Regions from separate parts of the Rubrivivax sp. JA1055 genome, predicted to be linked through region 1. Evidence: predicted binding sites of a transcription regulator. Region 1 holds the regulator's gene; each other region holds the start of a gene.

Region 1 (4,478 bases):
GCGAGCGTGACGACCATGCCGTCGCCCAGTTGCTGGCCACCGGCCAGCAGCACCAGGTCGAGGCCGCCGCGCACGCGCACGCGGCACTCGATCTCGTGCACGCGCCCGCCTTCGCGGGCCGCGCGTTCGACCGCCTCGCGCCAGGCGCGCTGCATCGCCTCGCGCGCGGCGTCGTCCGGGCAGACCAGGCGCCACCAGGCGTCGAAGCTGCCGAGTTCGTGCTCGTCGACGCCGAACAGCTCGCGGAAGGCGACGTTGCTCGACTCGACGACCTCGCCGCGCAGGTACAGCATCGGCAGCGGCGCAGCGTCGCTCAGCGCCCGCAGGCGGCGGTCGCGTTCGGCGATGACCTCGCGTTCGCGGGCCTGCAGCAGCGCCTCCTCGGCGGCGCGGCGCCGGGTGATGTCGCGCGACAGGGTCAGCACGTGGCCGGTGGCCTTGCGCGTGGTCGACAGCTCGAACCAGTGCGGCTGGCCGCCGATGTCGAGCTCCATCGTCCGGCCGTAATCCGCACCGTCGCGCAGCGCCACGGCGATCGACTCCAGCACGATCGCCGCGGCGTCGGCGGGCAGGACCTCGCCGACGCGGCGGCCGATGATCTCGTCGGAGTCCCGGTACAGCAGCCGGGTGCTGCTGCCGCCGGAATAGACGTCCAGGTATCGGCCCTGGGCGTCGAACTCGAACAGCAGGTCGGGGATGGCCGACAGCGTCGCGGCCAGGTTGGCGCGCACCGACTCGGCGACCGCGTGCGCGTTGCGCAGCTCGCCCAGCGCGTCCTGCAGCTCGGCGGTGCGCCCGGCCACGCGCCGGCGCAGCGAGACGTTCCACAGCAGAAGCGCCCCGCCCAGCGCCAGCACGCCGGGGGCGATCCACCACAGCTGGTCGACGTAGGACGCACCGCGCAGCGGCTCGCCGAACCAGGCGATGCGCAGCGCCTCGTCCTCCTCGGGCGAGATCGCCGCGACGCCCCGGTCGACCAGCGCCAGCGTCGCGCTGTCGCCCTTGCGCACGGCGCGGTGGAACTGCCCGGTGTAGAGCTGGAACGCACGCTTGAACTCGCGTTCGGCGCCGAACTTGTAGAGGTAGAAGTTGGCCGGGGCCTGGTCGAGACAGAACAGGCGCACCTCGGCGCGCTTGGCGCCGGCGATCAGCGCGTCGTAGTTGGCGTACTCGACGAGCGAGTCGATGCCGTGCTCGTGCAGCTTGTCGATGCAGGCGTCACCCGCCTGCACACCCACCGGCAGACCCTTCAGCGTGGCGACGCTGTTCACCCCGCTCAGCCCGACGTGGCTGTAGATGTTGACCGGCAGCTGCGCGTGCGGCGAGGAGAAGTCGTAGATCGCCTCGCGCGCCGGGGTGCGGTAGATCAGGTCGATGACGTCGGCCTCGCCGGCCTGCACACGCCGCTGGGCCTCGACCCAGCCGGTGGCGATCAGCTCGACGCGCACGCCGGTGCGGCGCTGCCAGAGTTTCCAGTAGTCGACCAGATAGCCCTGGACCTGGCCGTCGGCGTCACGGAACAGGAACGGCGGGTAGTTCTCGTCGCTGATGACGCGCAGCCCGCGGTCCTGCGCCAGCGCGTTGCCGGCGGCGACAAAGGCGAACACGAGCATCGCCAGGACATGCGCGAACCGGGGCGGATGGAAGACCGCAGGGCACCGAGGCTCCGTGAGACGACGAACGCGAACGAACAACCGAACTCCCGTGGCGGAGACCGGGTGATCGCCCCCGCCAGACTGGCCTGCGGACGGCGTCTGTCGCGCCGGGTCCGCGCCGGAGAAGATGGCGACCGCGCCTTCGCTGCACGCGGCTCAACGCGGTTTATACCGGCCACACCGTTGCAGCGTGTATCGGCTCGCCCCCCACGGGGCTGACATTTCTCAACGCCGGGCCGGCAATCCCTCACACGCAGGCGGTCTGCGTGGCGCGCGCTCAGCGCGAGGACAGCGCGTTGCCCACCAGCCGGGCGGTGATGTCGACGATGCGGATCATGCGGTCGTAGGCCATGCGCGTCGGGCCGATGACGCCCAGCGTGCCGACGATGCGCCCGTCCACCTCGTAGGGGGCGGTGACGACCGACAGCTCCTCGAACGGCACGACCTGGCTCTCGCCGCCGATGTAGATGCGCACCCCCTCGGCCCGGCTGCTGACGTCGAGCAGCCGCATCAGCTCGGTCTTCTGCTCGAAGACGTCGAACAGCCGGCGCAGCCCGGCCATGTCGTGGCCCAGGTCCTGCACGCCCAGCAGGTTGTGCTCGCCGGAGACGACGACGTTCTCGCTGCGCCCGGCCAGCTCCTCGCCGGCCTGCACCGCGGCCTGCATCAGCTGGGCGATCTCGCCGCGCAGCGCGTCGACCTCGTGTTTCAGGCGCTCGCGCACCTCCTCGATCGCCAGCCCGGTGTAGTGGGCGTTGAGGAAGTTGGTGGCCTCGATCAGCTCGGCCTGGGTGTAGTCGCGGGCGGTGAAGATGACGCGGTTCTGCACGTCGCCGTCGGGCGCGACGAGGATCACCAGCACGCGGCGTTCGCCCAGGCGCAGGAACTCGATGTGGTGGATCAGCCCGGCCTTGCGCGGCGCGCTGACGACGCCGACGAAGCTCGACAGGTTGGACAGCAGCGAAGCCGCCTGGGCGATGACACGCTGCGGCTGGTCGGGATGCAGCTGCTCGCGCGCGGCGGCCAGCTCCGGGGCGACGGTCTGCAGGTCGATCGGGCGTGCGGTGAGCATCGTGTCGACGAACAGCCGGTAGCCGCGCGCCGTCGGGATGCGGCCGGCGCTGGTGTGCGGGCTGGCGATCAGGCCGAGCTCTTCCAGGTCGGCCATCACGTTGCGGATCGTCGCCGGCGACAGGTCCAGCCCGGAGGCGCGCGACAGCGTGCGCGACCCCACCGGCTGACCGTCGGCGATGTAGCGCTCCACGAGGGCTTTCAGCAGCGTCTTGGCGCGGTCGTCGAGCATGGTTTCGGATTGTAGGGAGCAGTTTTCCCTATGGTGTAATGCGCCGCATGCCGGCCCCGTTCCGCCATGCCGCGATCGTCGGAAAGTACCAGGCACAGGGCATCGCCCCGGTGCTGCTGGAGCTTGCGCGTTTCCTGCAGCAGCAGGACGTCGCGGTGTCCTTCGAGCGCGAGACCGCCGAGGCCACCGGCATCGCCGAGTTCGGCGCCCACGACGCGCAGTCGCTGGGCGAACGCTGCGACTTCGCCGTCGTCGTCGGCGGCGACGGCACGATGCTCGGCATCGCGCGCGAGTTCTCGCGCCACAACCTGCCGCTGGTCGGCATCAACCAGGGCCGGCTGGGTTTCATCACCGACGTGCCGGTGGGCCAGTACAAGGAGGCGCTCGCGACGCTGATCGCCGGCGACTACGAGGAAGAGCATCGCTCGATGCTCGAAGGCCAGGTCTTCCGCGACGGCCAGCCGATCCACGAGGCGCTGTCGCTGAACGACGTGGTGGTGGCGCGCGGCGTCACGGCCAGCATGGTCGAGCTGCGGGTCGACGTCGACGACGACTTCGTCGCCAACCTGCGCTGCGACGGCCTGATCATCGCCACGCCGACCGGCTCGACCGCCTACGCGCTGTCCGCCGGCGGGCCGATCCTGCACCCCGGCATCGCCGGGCTGGTGTTCGCGCCGATCGCCTCGCACACGCTGTCCAACCGGCCGATCGTGCTGCCCGACAGCGCGACGGTGCGCATCACGCTGGTCGCCGGCCGCGACGCCTCGGCGCACTTCGACATGCACAGCCTGGCCAGCCTGCAGCACGGCGACTGCGTGCTGGTGCAGCGCTCGGCCTACAAGGTTCGTTTTCTTCATCCGCGCGGCTGGAGCTACTACGCCACCCTCCGCCGCAAGCTGCGCTGGTACGAAGGCGTAGTGTGATGGCCCCCCCCGAAGCGCCTTCGGCGCGCCTTGCAGGCCGCGCCGGGCCGGTGACCCGGCCCTGCAGCTGGCGCGCACGGTCCACCGGACCGTGCACGTCCCGCCGCAGCCCCCCAGGGGGCGCCGCCAGTGGCCCGGCGAAGCCGGTCCACGGCGGCAGCTTGAGACGCCGAATTCCTGACGCTGCCTTGTTGCTTGGCAACCTGACCGACTGACATGCTCCGCCGACTTTCTCTTCGCGACGTCGTCATCGTCGAACGCCTGGAGATCGAGCTGGACGCCGGCTTCAGCGTGCTCACCGGCGAGACCGGTGCCGGCAAGTCCATCCTGATCGACGCGCTGCAGCTGGCGCTGGGCGCTCGCGGCGACGCGGCGCTGGTGCGCGAAGGCGCGGCACGCGCCGAAGTGGCCGCCGAGTTCGACGCCCCGCCTTCGCTGGCCGCCTGGCTGGACGAGGCCGGCTTCGCCGCCGAGCCGACGCTGCTGCTGCGCCGCACGATCGACGCCCAGGGCAAGAGCCGGGCGTGGATCAACGGCAGCCCGGCCACCGTGACGCAGCTGCGCGAAGCCGCCGACCATCTCGTCGACATCCACGGC
Region 2 (4,478 bases), on a different contig from region 1:
CAGCTTCTCGCGGTCGTAGTCGGAGGTCGCTTCCTCGATCTGGACGCGGATCTGCTTGACACGCGCCTCGATGTCGGCGGCCTTGCCGGCGCCGTCGATGATCGTGGTGTTTTCCTTGGCGACTTCGACGCGCTTGGCTTGGCCCAGGTCGGCCAGCGTGGCCTTCTCGAGCGTCAGGCCGACTTCCTCGGCGATGACCTTGCCGCCCGTCAGGATGGCGATGTCCTCGAGCATGGCCTTGCGGCGGTCACCGAAGCCCGGGGCCTTGACGGCGACGACCTTCAGGATGCCGCGGATCGTGTTGACCACCAGGGTGGCCAGCGCTTCGCCTTCGACTTCCTCGGCGATGATCAGCAGCGGACGGCCGGCCTTGGCGACTTGCTCGAGGATCGGCAGCAGGTCACGGATGTTGCTGATCTTCTTGTCGAACAGCAGCACGAACGGGTTGTCGAGGACGGCAACCTGCTTTTCCGGGTTGTTGATGAAGTACGGCGACAGGTAGCCGCGGTCGAACTGCATGCCCTCGACGACGTCGAGTTCGTTGTTCAGGCTCTTGCCGTCTTCGACGGTGATGACGCCTTCCTTGCCGACCTTGTCCATCGCGTCGGCGATGATCTTGCCGATCGACTCGTCGCTGTTGGCGGAGATCGAGCCGACCTGGCCGATTTCCTTGCTCGTCGTCGTCGGCTTGGAGGCCTTCTTCAGCTCGTCCGTCAGGGCGGCGACGGCCTTGTCGATGCCGCGCTTCAGGTCCATCGGGTTCATGCCCGCGGCGACGAACTTCATGCCTTCGCGCACGATCGACTGCGCCAGCACGGTCGCGGTCGTGGTGCCGTCACCGGCGTTGTCGCTGGTCTTGGAAGCGACTTCCTTGACCATCTGCGCGCCCATGTTCTGGAGCTTGTCCTTGAGCTCGATCTCCTTGGCGACCGAGACACCGTCCTTGGTGACGGTGGGGGCGCCGAACGAGCGCTCGAGCACCACGTTGCGGCCCTTGGGGCCCAGGGTGACCTTGACGGCGTTGGCGAGAACGTTCACGCCTTCGACCATGCGGTGGCGCGCGTCAGCGCCGAAAACCACGTCCTTAGCAGCCATGTGCTACCTCTTCGAAATCTGGGGGGAGGGGGATTACTTCTCGACGACGGCGAAGAGGTCTTCTTCGCGCATCACCAGCAGCTCGTCGCCGTCGACCTTGACGGTCTGGCCGCTGTACTTGCCGAACAGCACGCGGTCGCCGACCTTGATGTTCAGCGCGACGAAGTCGCCCTTGTCGTTGCGCTTGCCCGGGCCGACCGCCAGGACTTCACCCTGATCGGGCTTCTCGGCCGCGTTGTCGGGGATGACGATGCCGGAGGCGGTCTTGGTCTCGTTCTCGAGACGCTTGACGATCACGCGATCGTGCAGCGGACGAAGCTTCATTCACATCTCCTTGGGAGTCACGTTATGGCACTGGAGCGCCGCGCAGGCAGCGCTCGCTGACATGCGGCAACCGGGGGGCAGCGAATCTGCCTCGGTCGTTAGCACTCACCCGTGGCGAGTGCTAGCAAACGGATTATAGGGGTCGGTTCCCGGGCTTCAAGAGCCGGTCGGGCATCTCCCTATGCCGTGGCCGGCGGCCCGCGGCGCGGCACCGGCCGCCGGCCCGGGCGCGGCGGTGCGGCTCAGAGCTTGCGCACCTCGATGCGGTGCTTCTGCAGCGCGTAGCCGAGCTGGCGCGGCGTGATGCGCAGCAGCCGCGCGGCCTTGGCCTGCACCCAGCCGCACTGCTCCATGGCCCAGATCAGGCGGTCACGCTCGCCGTCGGGCGCCGGGCCGGCCAGGCGCGAGACCGGCGGCGGCAGCTGCTGCGTCGGGCCGATGCGCGTGACGCCGTCGGCCGCCGTCTCCGCCGCGCCGGCCTCGGCCAGCGGCGGGGCCGGCGCGGGGGCCGGCATCGACCACGACGACGCGTCGGCCGCCGCCGGCGAGGGCGCGTGGCCGTTCGCCGGTGGCGCCGCGTGGCCGTTGAAGCCGTGGGCGCCGGCCACGGCCGCCACGGCGTCGGCCTTGTCGAGGAAGTGCAGCGTCTGCGTCAGGCAGCGGTTGTTGCGGCAGGGGAAGGCGAGGTCGCGGATCAGGTCGCCCTGGACCATCGTCGCGGTGCGTTCGATGCAGTTCTCCAGCTCGCGCACGTTGCCCGGCCAGTAGCAGGCGGTCAGCACCTTCATCGCCTCCGGCGTGACCTTCAGCTGGCGCCGGTTCTCCTTGTTGAAACGGTCGATGAAGTGCGTGACCAGCGGCGGGATGTCGCTGCGGCGCTCGCGCAGCGGCGGCAGGAAGATCGAGACGACGTTGATGCGGTAGTACAGGTCGGCGCGGTACTCGCCGCGCTGCACCATCTTCTCGAGGTCGCGGTTGGTGGCGCAGATCAGGCGCACGTCGACCTTCACCGGCTTGCTGCCGCCGACACGCTCGAACTCGCGCTCCTGCAGCACGCGCAGCAGCTTGGCCTGGAAGCCGGGCGAGACGTCGCCGATCTCGTCGAGGAACAGCGTGCCGCCGTGGGCCAGCTCGAAACGGCCCTTGCGTTCGCCGACGGCGCCGGTGAAGGCGCCGCGTTCGTGGCCGAAGAGCTCACTCTCCAGCAGCGACTCGGTCAGCGCCGCGCAGTTGACCTTGATGAACGGCGCGTCCTTGCGCGGCGACAGGAAGTGGATCGCGCGGGCGATCGCCTCCTTGCCGGTGCCGCTCTCGCCGCGCAGCAGCACCGTGGCACGCGACGGCGCGGCCTGGTGCACCTCGGTGAACACCTGCTGCATCGCACGCGATTCGCCGATGACGTTGTCCAGCGCCAGCCGGCCGCGCGGCTCGCGCGCCAGCGCCTTCTGCAGCCGCGTCGTCTCCTGCAGCAGGCGCGAATGCTCCTCGGCCACCGCCAGGTGCAGCGCCGCCGACTGCGCCAGCAGCGTCGCGACCATCGTCAGCAGGCGCTGGTCGTCGGTGAGGCGCGCGCCGTCTTCCATCTCGCGCTGCGCGGCGAGCACGCCGACGGTCGCGCGCTCGGTCTTCATCGGCACGACGATGAAGGCCAGGCGGCGGTCGTCGCGCGCGCCGAAGGCGCCGGTGCGGTCGAGGAACTCGGGCGAGTCCTGCACGTCGGGCACGACGGCGGCCATGCCGCTGGCGTAGACCCGGCCGATGACACCTTCGCCGCTGCGCCAGTGGCCACGCGCCGCCTGGTCGCGGTCCAGCCCGACCCAGCTGTGGATGCGCAGCAGATGGCCGCCGTCCTCGGCCGGCATCACGACCATCGCGCGCTGCAGCCCGAGCTGCGCCGACAGCGTGTTCAAGGCCACGCGGAAGGTGCGCTCGATGTCGAGCGACGCTCCCAGAACGCGGCAGACCTCGTAAACCGTGCTGAGCTGAACCTGATAGCGCTCGCTCAGCGCCGTGCGACTCGACATCACGCACCTCCTGCGTCTGACCGGCGGGCGAGACGGTGCGGCGGGCCACCTCGGGGCGCCCGGCGCATCGTTGGCGGGCATCGCCCGCCTTGCCGCCGCCGGTCTATGGTGTCAGTGCAAGAAGCACGCCGAATCGCGCCGACAGTCGAGGGAGGCCGACGGCGGCTTGAGGCAGCGCAAAGGGCCTGCCTGCAGAGCGCGGGGGGCGGGTCAGCGAGCCGCGGCGGCGGCGAGCTTCTCGAGCTCGGCGACGTGCTGCGCTTCCTCGGCGGCGAACTCGCCGGCGAGCGCACGCACCTCGGCGTCGGGGCTGATCGCCGCGATCGCGGCGTAGAAGGCGTGGCCGCGGCGCTCGCTGTCCAGCGCCAGCGCCAGCGCGTCGGTGGGGGCCATCATCGGGTCGACGCCGGCCCATTCGGCGGTTTCCGGCGGGATGCCGTCGGGCCACTCGAACTCGTCGGCCGACAACTCGGGCAGCGTGCGCCAGCCGGCGCGTGCCTGGGCCTCGGCCAGGTGCAGGCGCGAGAAGTGCGCCATGCGGGCGAAGAAGGCGCGCAGCTCGGCGTTGCCGTCGGTGGCCATCGAAGCCGCCAGGTCTTCGTAGCGCCGGGCCGCGTCGCGCTCCAGCGCGACGGCGTGGGCGAGGAATTTCTCGACGTCGTTCATCGCCGCTCTAGCCGAATTTGAAAAGGATGCCGTAGCCGCCGCGCGGCCAGTCCCACTCGACGTTGGCGTGCTCGGTGCAGATCACGCGGCAGCTGCCGCATTCCAGGCAGCCGTCGGTGATCAGCGTCACCGTGCCGTTGCCTTCGGCCTTGTAGCAGCTGGCCGGGCAGACGTAGGTGCAGGCCTGCGACTGGCAGCTGTTGGCGCAGACCTCGGGCTTCCGGATCCGGATGTGCGGCCGGCCGTGGTCGACCTTGTACCGGTTCTGGAACAGCTTCTCCTCGACGTTGACGACCGTCGTGCTCATCGCATCGCCCTCCACAGCTTGAACGCGTCGCCGACCAGCCCGGTGACGCGGCGGGCGGCCTT
Region 3 (4,478 bases), on a different contig from region 1:
GTCACGCTGACCTGGCCCGACGCGGCGGCGGCGATCGCCGAGCTGCGCACCCTGGGCGGCAACGTCGCGGTGTCGCGCCACGCCGGCCTGCGCACGCCGCGCTGGCGTCGGCGGCTCGAGGCGGCGCTCGCCGCCGACGCCGCTGCCGATGGCCGCCCGGCGCTCGCTTTCGAGATCGTCTTCGGCCACGCCTTCCGGCCGCCGCCGCGGCCGCGTGTCGCGGCGCAGACCGCGGTGCCGCTCGACGACCTGCGCAGCATGGTGCGCGCCGGGCGTCCCGGCCGCGGCTGATGCCCCCGCGCCCCGGCGCCGTCAGGGGCAGCCTCGCAACGCTGCTAGGCTTGCCGCTTCCGTCCGTTCGCGCTCCTCAGGCCATGACTGTCCGTTCCCGCCGTCTGATCCTCGCCGCCGCCGCGGCGCTCGCGCTCGCCGCCTGTGACAGTGGCAACAGCCCGCCGCGTGCCGGCTTCGACGGCGTCGACATCACCGGCGCCGACTACGCGAAAGAGCTGAACCTGCCCGACGCCGACGGCCGCCGGCGCAGCCTGCAGGACTTCCGCGGCAAGGTCACGGTGGTCTTCTTCGGCTACACCCAGTGCCCCGACGTCTGCCCGACGACGATGGTCGAGCTCGCCGAGGTCAAGCGCCAGCTGGGGCCCGACGGCGAGCGCATCCAGGGCGTGTTCGTCAGCGTCGACCCCGAGCGCGACACGCCGGAGATGCTGAAGGCCTACGTCGCCAACTTCGACCCCGGCTTCGTCGCGTTGCGCGGCACGCCCGAAGAGACCAAGGCCGCGGCCAAGCAGTTCAAGGTCTTCTACAACAAGGTCGCCGGCCAGACGCCGACCAGCTACACGATCGACCACACCGCCGGCTCCTACGTCTTCGACGCCCAGGGCCGGGTGCGCGTGTTCACGCGCTACGGCGCCGGCATCGACAAGCTCCGGCACGACCTGAAGATCCTGCTCGACGAGAAGGCCGCCTGAAAACGATGCGGGCCGCCCGAAGGCGGCCCGGCGGTGGGGCAGGGCGGCGGCGGCGCGTCAGGCGGCGGCCTCGAGCGCCTTGCGCATCTTCTTCATCGCCGCGACCTCGATCTGGCGGATGCGCTCGGCGCTGACGCCGTATTCGGCCGCCAGTTCGTGCAGCGTCATGCCGCCGCTGGAGTCGTCGTTGACCTTCAGCCAGCGCTCCTCGACGATGCGGCGGCTGCGTGCGTCCAGCACCGACAGCGCCTGGGCGATGCCGTCGCCGGACAGCCAGTCGCGGCGGCGGGCCTCGAGCAGGCGCGTCGGCTCGCTGGCCTCGTCGGCCAGGTAGGCGATCGGCGCGAAGCTCTCCTCGCTGTCGTCGGTCTGCGGCTCCAGCGCGACGTCGCCGCCGGCGAGCCGGGTCTCCATCTCGACGACTTCGTCGGGCTTGACGTTCAGCTCGCGCGCGACGGTCTCGACCTCGGCCGGCGTCAGCGTGCTGCGGTGCAGGTCGGCCTCGGCGGCGTCGGCCTTCAGGCCCTGCTTCATCGAGCGCAGGTTGAAGAACAGCTTGCGCTGGGCCTTGGTCGTCGCGACCTTGACCATGCGCCAGTTCTTCAGGATGTATTCGTGGATCTCGGCCTTGATCCAGTGCAGCGCGTAGCTGACCAGGCGCACGCCCTGGTCGGGGTCGAAGCGCTTGACGGCCTTCATCAGGCCGACGTTGCCTTCCTGGATCAGGTCGCCGTGCGGCAGGCCGTAGCCCAGGTACTGGCGCGAGACCGAGACGACGAGGCGCAGGTGCGACAGCACCAGGCGGCCGGCGGCTTCGAGGTCGCCGTGCTCGCGCAGGCGCTTGCCGAGCGCCACTTCTTCTTGTGCGCTGAGCATCGGCAGGCGATTGACGGCCGTGATGTAGGCGTCGAGATGGCCGATCGAGGGCACCAGGGCCCACGGATCGCGGACGGTCAGGGCGGTGGGGGCAGGGTTCATGGTGGCTTGGGAGTCCTGGAGGAGGTCTCGAGTTCCACAAAATATTAGCACTCGGTCAGGATGAGTGCTAAAGACCGGCTGTGTCGCCGTTGTGAGCGTGTGCCTACATTCATGGCTGGTCTCGAATCTCCGAGAGCATCGCGTCGCGGCGCAGACCATCCGGCGAATAGGCCGGCTCGCGCAGTGTCGGCGCGCTGACCGTGGCCAGGCGCGGCGCCAGGTCGACGCCGCCGGCGCGCAGGGCTTTCAACACCAGCTCGGTGCAGTACATCGTGGTGTCGTCCGAGTACACGAATCCGAGGTCGAAAGGCTTGCCGACCTGGGCTTCGAGATAACGCCGCAGCGCCGCGCCGGCCGCCGGGGTCAGGTTCGGCGCCCGGAAGACTGCGACCTCGGCCGCGAGTTCCGCGGCGGCGAAGGCCTGCAACGACTCGCGCAGCACGCCCGACGGGCCCTGGCCCTCGCCCGGCGTCGCATGCACGACCATCGGCCGGCCGTCGTCGATCAGCAGCATGCCGACGTGGGAGAAACGCGCCCGGTCGTCCTGCGCGAGGACGATGCCGGCCATCAGGTCACGTCCGCGCCGGAAGACGAGATCGCCGTCGCGCAAGACCTGCACGGCCGGCAGCGGTGTCACGGGCCCGGCTTCGACCGGCGGTGTGCGATCGGCGCGCAGCGTCGCCGAGACGGCCGCCGCTGCGGCCAGCGCGACCCCCAGGCCCAGCGCCGTCAGCGGCGCCGCCGGCCGGCTACTTCGCCGCGCCGATCTTCCACTTGCCATCTTCCTGGATGAGCTTGACCGCCTCGGTCTTCGCGGGGCACTGGCCCTTGTAGCTGACGGTGGCGCTGCCCTGGCGGACCTCGCCCTCGCCCGACAGCTTGACCTCGACCGACTTGATGCCGCCGCATTCGCCGACGCGGGTCGACTCCTTGGCCAGCGCCGCGCTGATCTTCTGCGGCCCGAGCAGGGCCACGATCTGCTGCGACAGATAACTCTGGGCCTCGGTGATCTGCCCCTTGCCGACGGCGGTGTAGAAACTCTCGACCGTCGACTCCGGCGACTTGGCGCAACCGGCCACCAGCAGCAGCGGCGCGGCAAGCGCCGCGATCTTGAACGCTCTCATGAACCCTCCCTGGGCATCGGATCTTGTCGCGTCGAGTGTAGCGACGGCCCGCCGAGGCAGCGGCCACGTTCGAGGTGCTCCGCCCGTCACAAGCCCCAGCGTGTCTCGTGCGACGCCAGCGCCTCGTCGACGGTGCGCAGGAAGCGGCGCACGTCCAGCGGCTTGGTGACGTACTGCGCCGCGCCCAGCGTCAGCGCCTCCTGCATGCGCGCCGTCGTCGCGTCGGCGCTGACGACGATCACCGGGATGTCGGCGACGTCGCGGTCCTGCTTCAGGTGGCGCAGCAGCTCCAGGCCGCTGATGTCGGGCAGGTGCATGTCCAGCAGGATCAGGTGCGGCCGGTGCTGGCGCACCGCGGCCAGCCCGTCCAGACCCATCGTCGAGACCTCCAGCACGATCTGCGGCCGCTGCGCGAGCACGCCGCGCATGACCTCGACGTTGGTCTCGTTGTCCTCGATGTAGTGCACGCGCCGCCGGGTGTAGGGCTCCAGCGGCGCGCTGATCGTCGACGGCGGCGCGCCGGCCACCAGCTCGGCGCGCGGCAGCGTCAGCGTGAACACCGAGCCGCTGCCGGCGGTGCTGTCGCCGTCGAGCGTGCCGCCCATCAGCTCGGCCAGCCGGCGGCTGATGACGAGGCCGATGCCGGTGCCCTCGATCGTGCTCTGCTCGCGGCCCAGCCGGTTGTAGGGCTGGAACAGGCCGGCCACCTGCTCCGGCGTCATGCCCAGGCCGGTGTCGCGCACGCGCAGCTGCACGTGTTCGTCGTCGGGCGCCAGCGACTCGACGACGACGGTGCCGCCCGGCCGGTTGTACTTGACCGCGTTGGACAGCAGGTTGGTCAGCACCTGCTTGAGCCGCGTGTCGTCGGCCAGCACCGCCAGCGCTTCCGGCGCGAGTTCGGCATCCACCGTGACGCCCATGCGCTCGGCGGCGGTGGCGATCATCTCGATGCTGGCGCCGACGGCCGAACGCAGGTCCAGCGGGCGCAGGTCCAGCTGCACCGCACCGGTCTCCAGCCGCGCCAGGTCCAGCGTGTCGTTGATCATCGCCAGCAGGTGCCAGCCGGCGCGCAGCATCTGCGTCGACCACTCGCGCTGGTGCGGCGCCAGCGGCGGGTCGCGGTCCAGGCCCAGCAGCTGGGCGAAGCCGATCATCGCGTTCAGCGGCGTGCGCAGCTCGTGGCTCATGCGCGACAGGAACTCGGTCTTGGCGCGGTTGGCGGCCTCGGCGCGGTGCAGCGCCCGCTCCGACTCCTCGAGCCGCCGGTGCTCGGTGATGTCCTCGGCGACACCGGCCAGGCGCCAGGGCTGGCCCGAGGCGTCGTGCAGCAGCGTGAACAGCGTGCGCGCGTGCAGCGCCGCGCCGTCGGCACGTAGCAGCCGCGTCTGGC

The links. Region 1 encodes HrcA, which represses chaperone genes, less so after heat shock. Its sites were predicted from a motif close to TTAGCACTCNNNNNNNNNGAGTGCTAA; they were not measured.
Region 2: the regulator HrcA is predicted to act here: its motif matches at 1,518-1,544, upstream of groES (co-chaperone GroES).
Region 3: the regulator HrcA is predicted to act here: its motif matches at 2,009-2,035, upstream of rpoH (RNA polymerase sigma factor RpoH).

Annotation. Positions count from the first base shown of each region.
Region 1 covers NZ_JAJKFP010000007.1:292,954-297,431, reverse strand. The annotation lists gene LOC65_RS17920 (transporter substrate-binding domain-containing protein) at 1-1,613, opposite strand, end outside; gene hrcA (heat-inducible transcriptional repressor HrcA) at 1,933-2,958, opposite strand; gene LOC65_RS17910 (NAD kinase) at 3,006-3,881, shown strand; gene recN (DNA repair protein RecN) at 4,098-4,478, shown strand, end outside.
Region 2 covers NZ_JAJKFP010000001.1:594,538-599,015, reverse strand. The annotation lists gene groL (chaperonin GroEL) at 1-1,095, opposite strand, end outside; gene groES (co-chaperone GroES) at 1,129-1,419, opposite strand; gene nifA (nif-specific transcriptional activator NifA) at 1,662-3,443, opposite strand; gene LOC65_RS02620 (ferritin family protein) at 3,654-4,109, opposite strand; gene LOC65_RS02615 (ferredoxin family protein) at 4,117-4,416, opposite strand; gene LOC65_RS02610 (FAD-dependent oxidoreductase) at 4,413-4,478, opposite strand, start outside.
Region 3 covers NZ_JAJKFP010000001.1:472,146-476,623, reverse strand. The annotation lists gene LOC65_RS01985 (trans-aconitate 2-methyltransferase) at 1-291, shown strand, start outside; gene LOC65_RS01980 (SCO family protein) at 375-986, shown strand; gene rpoH (RNA polymerase sigma factor RpoH) at 1,044-1,964, opposite strand; gene LOC65_RS01970 (YiiX/YebB-like N1pC/P60 family cysteine hydrolase) at 2,074-2,745, opposite strand; gene LOC65_RS01965 (DUF4878 domain-containing protein) at 2,714-3,088, opposite strand; gene LOC65_RS01960 (CHASE domain-containing protein) at 3,175-4,478, opposite strand, start outside.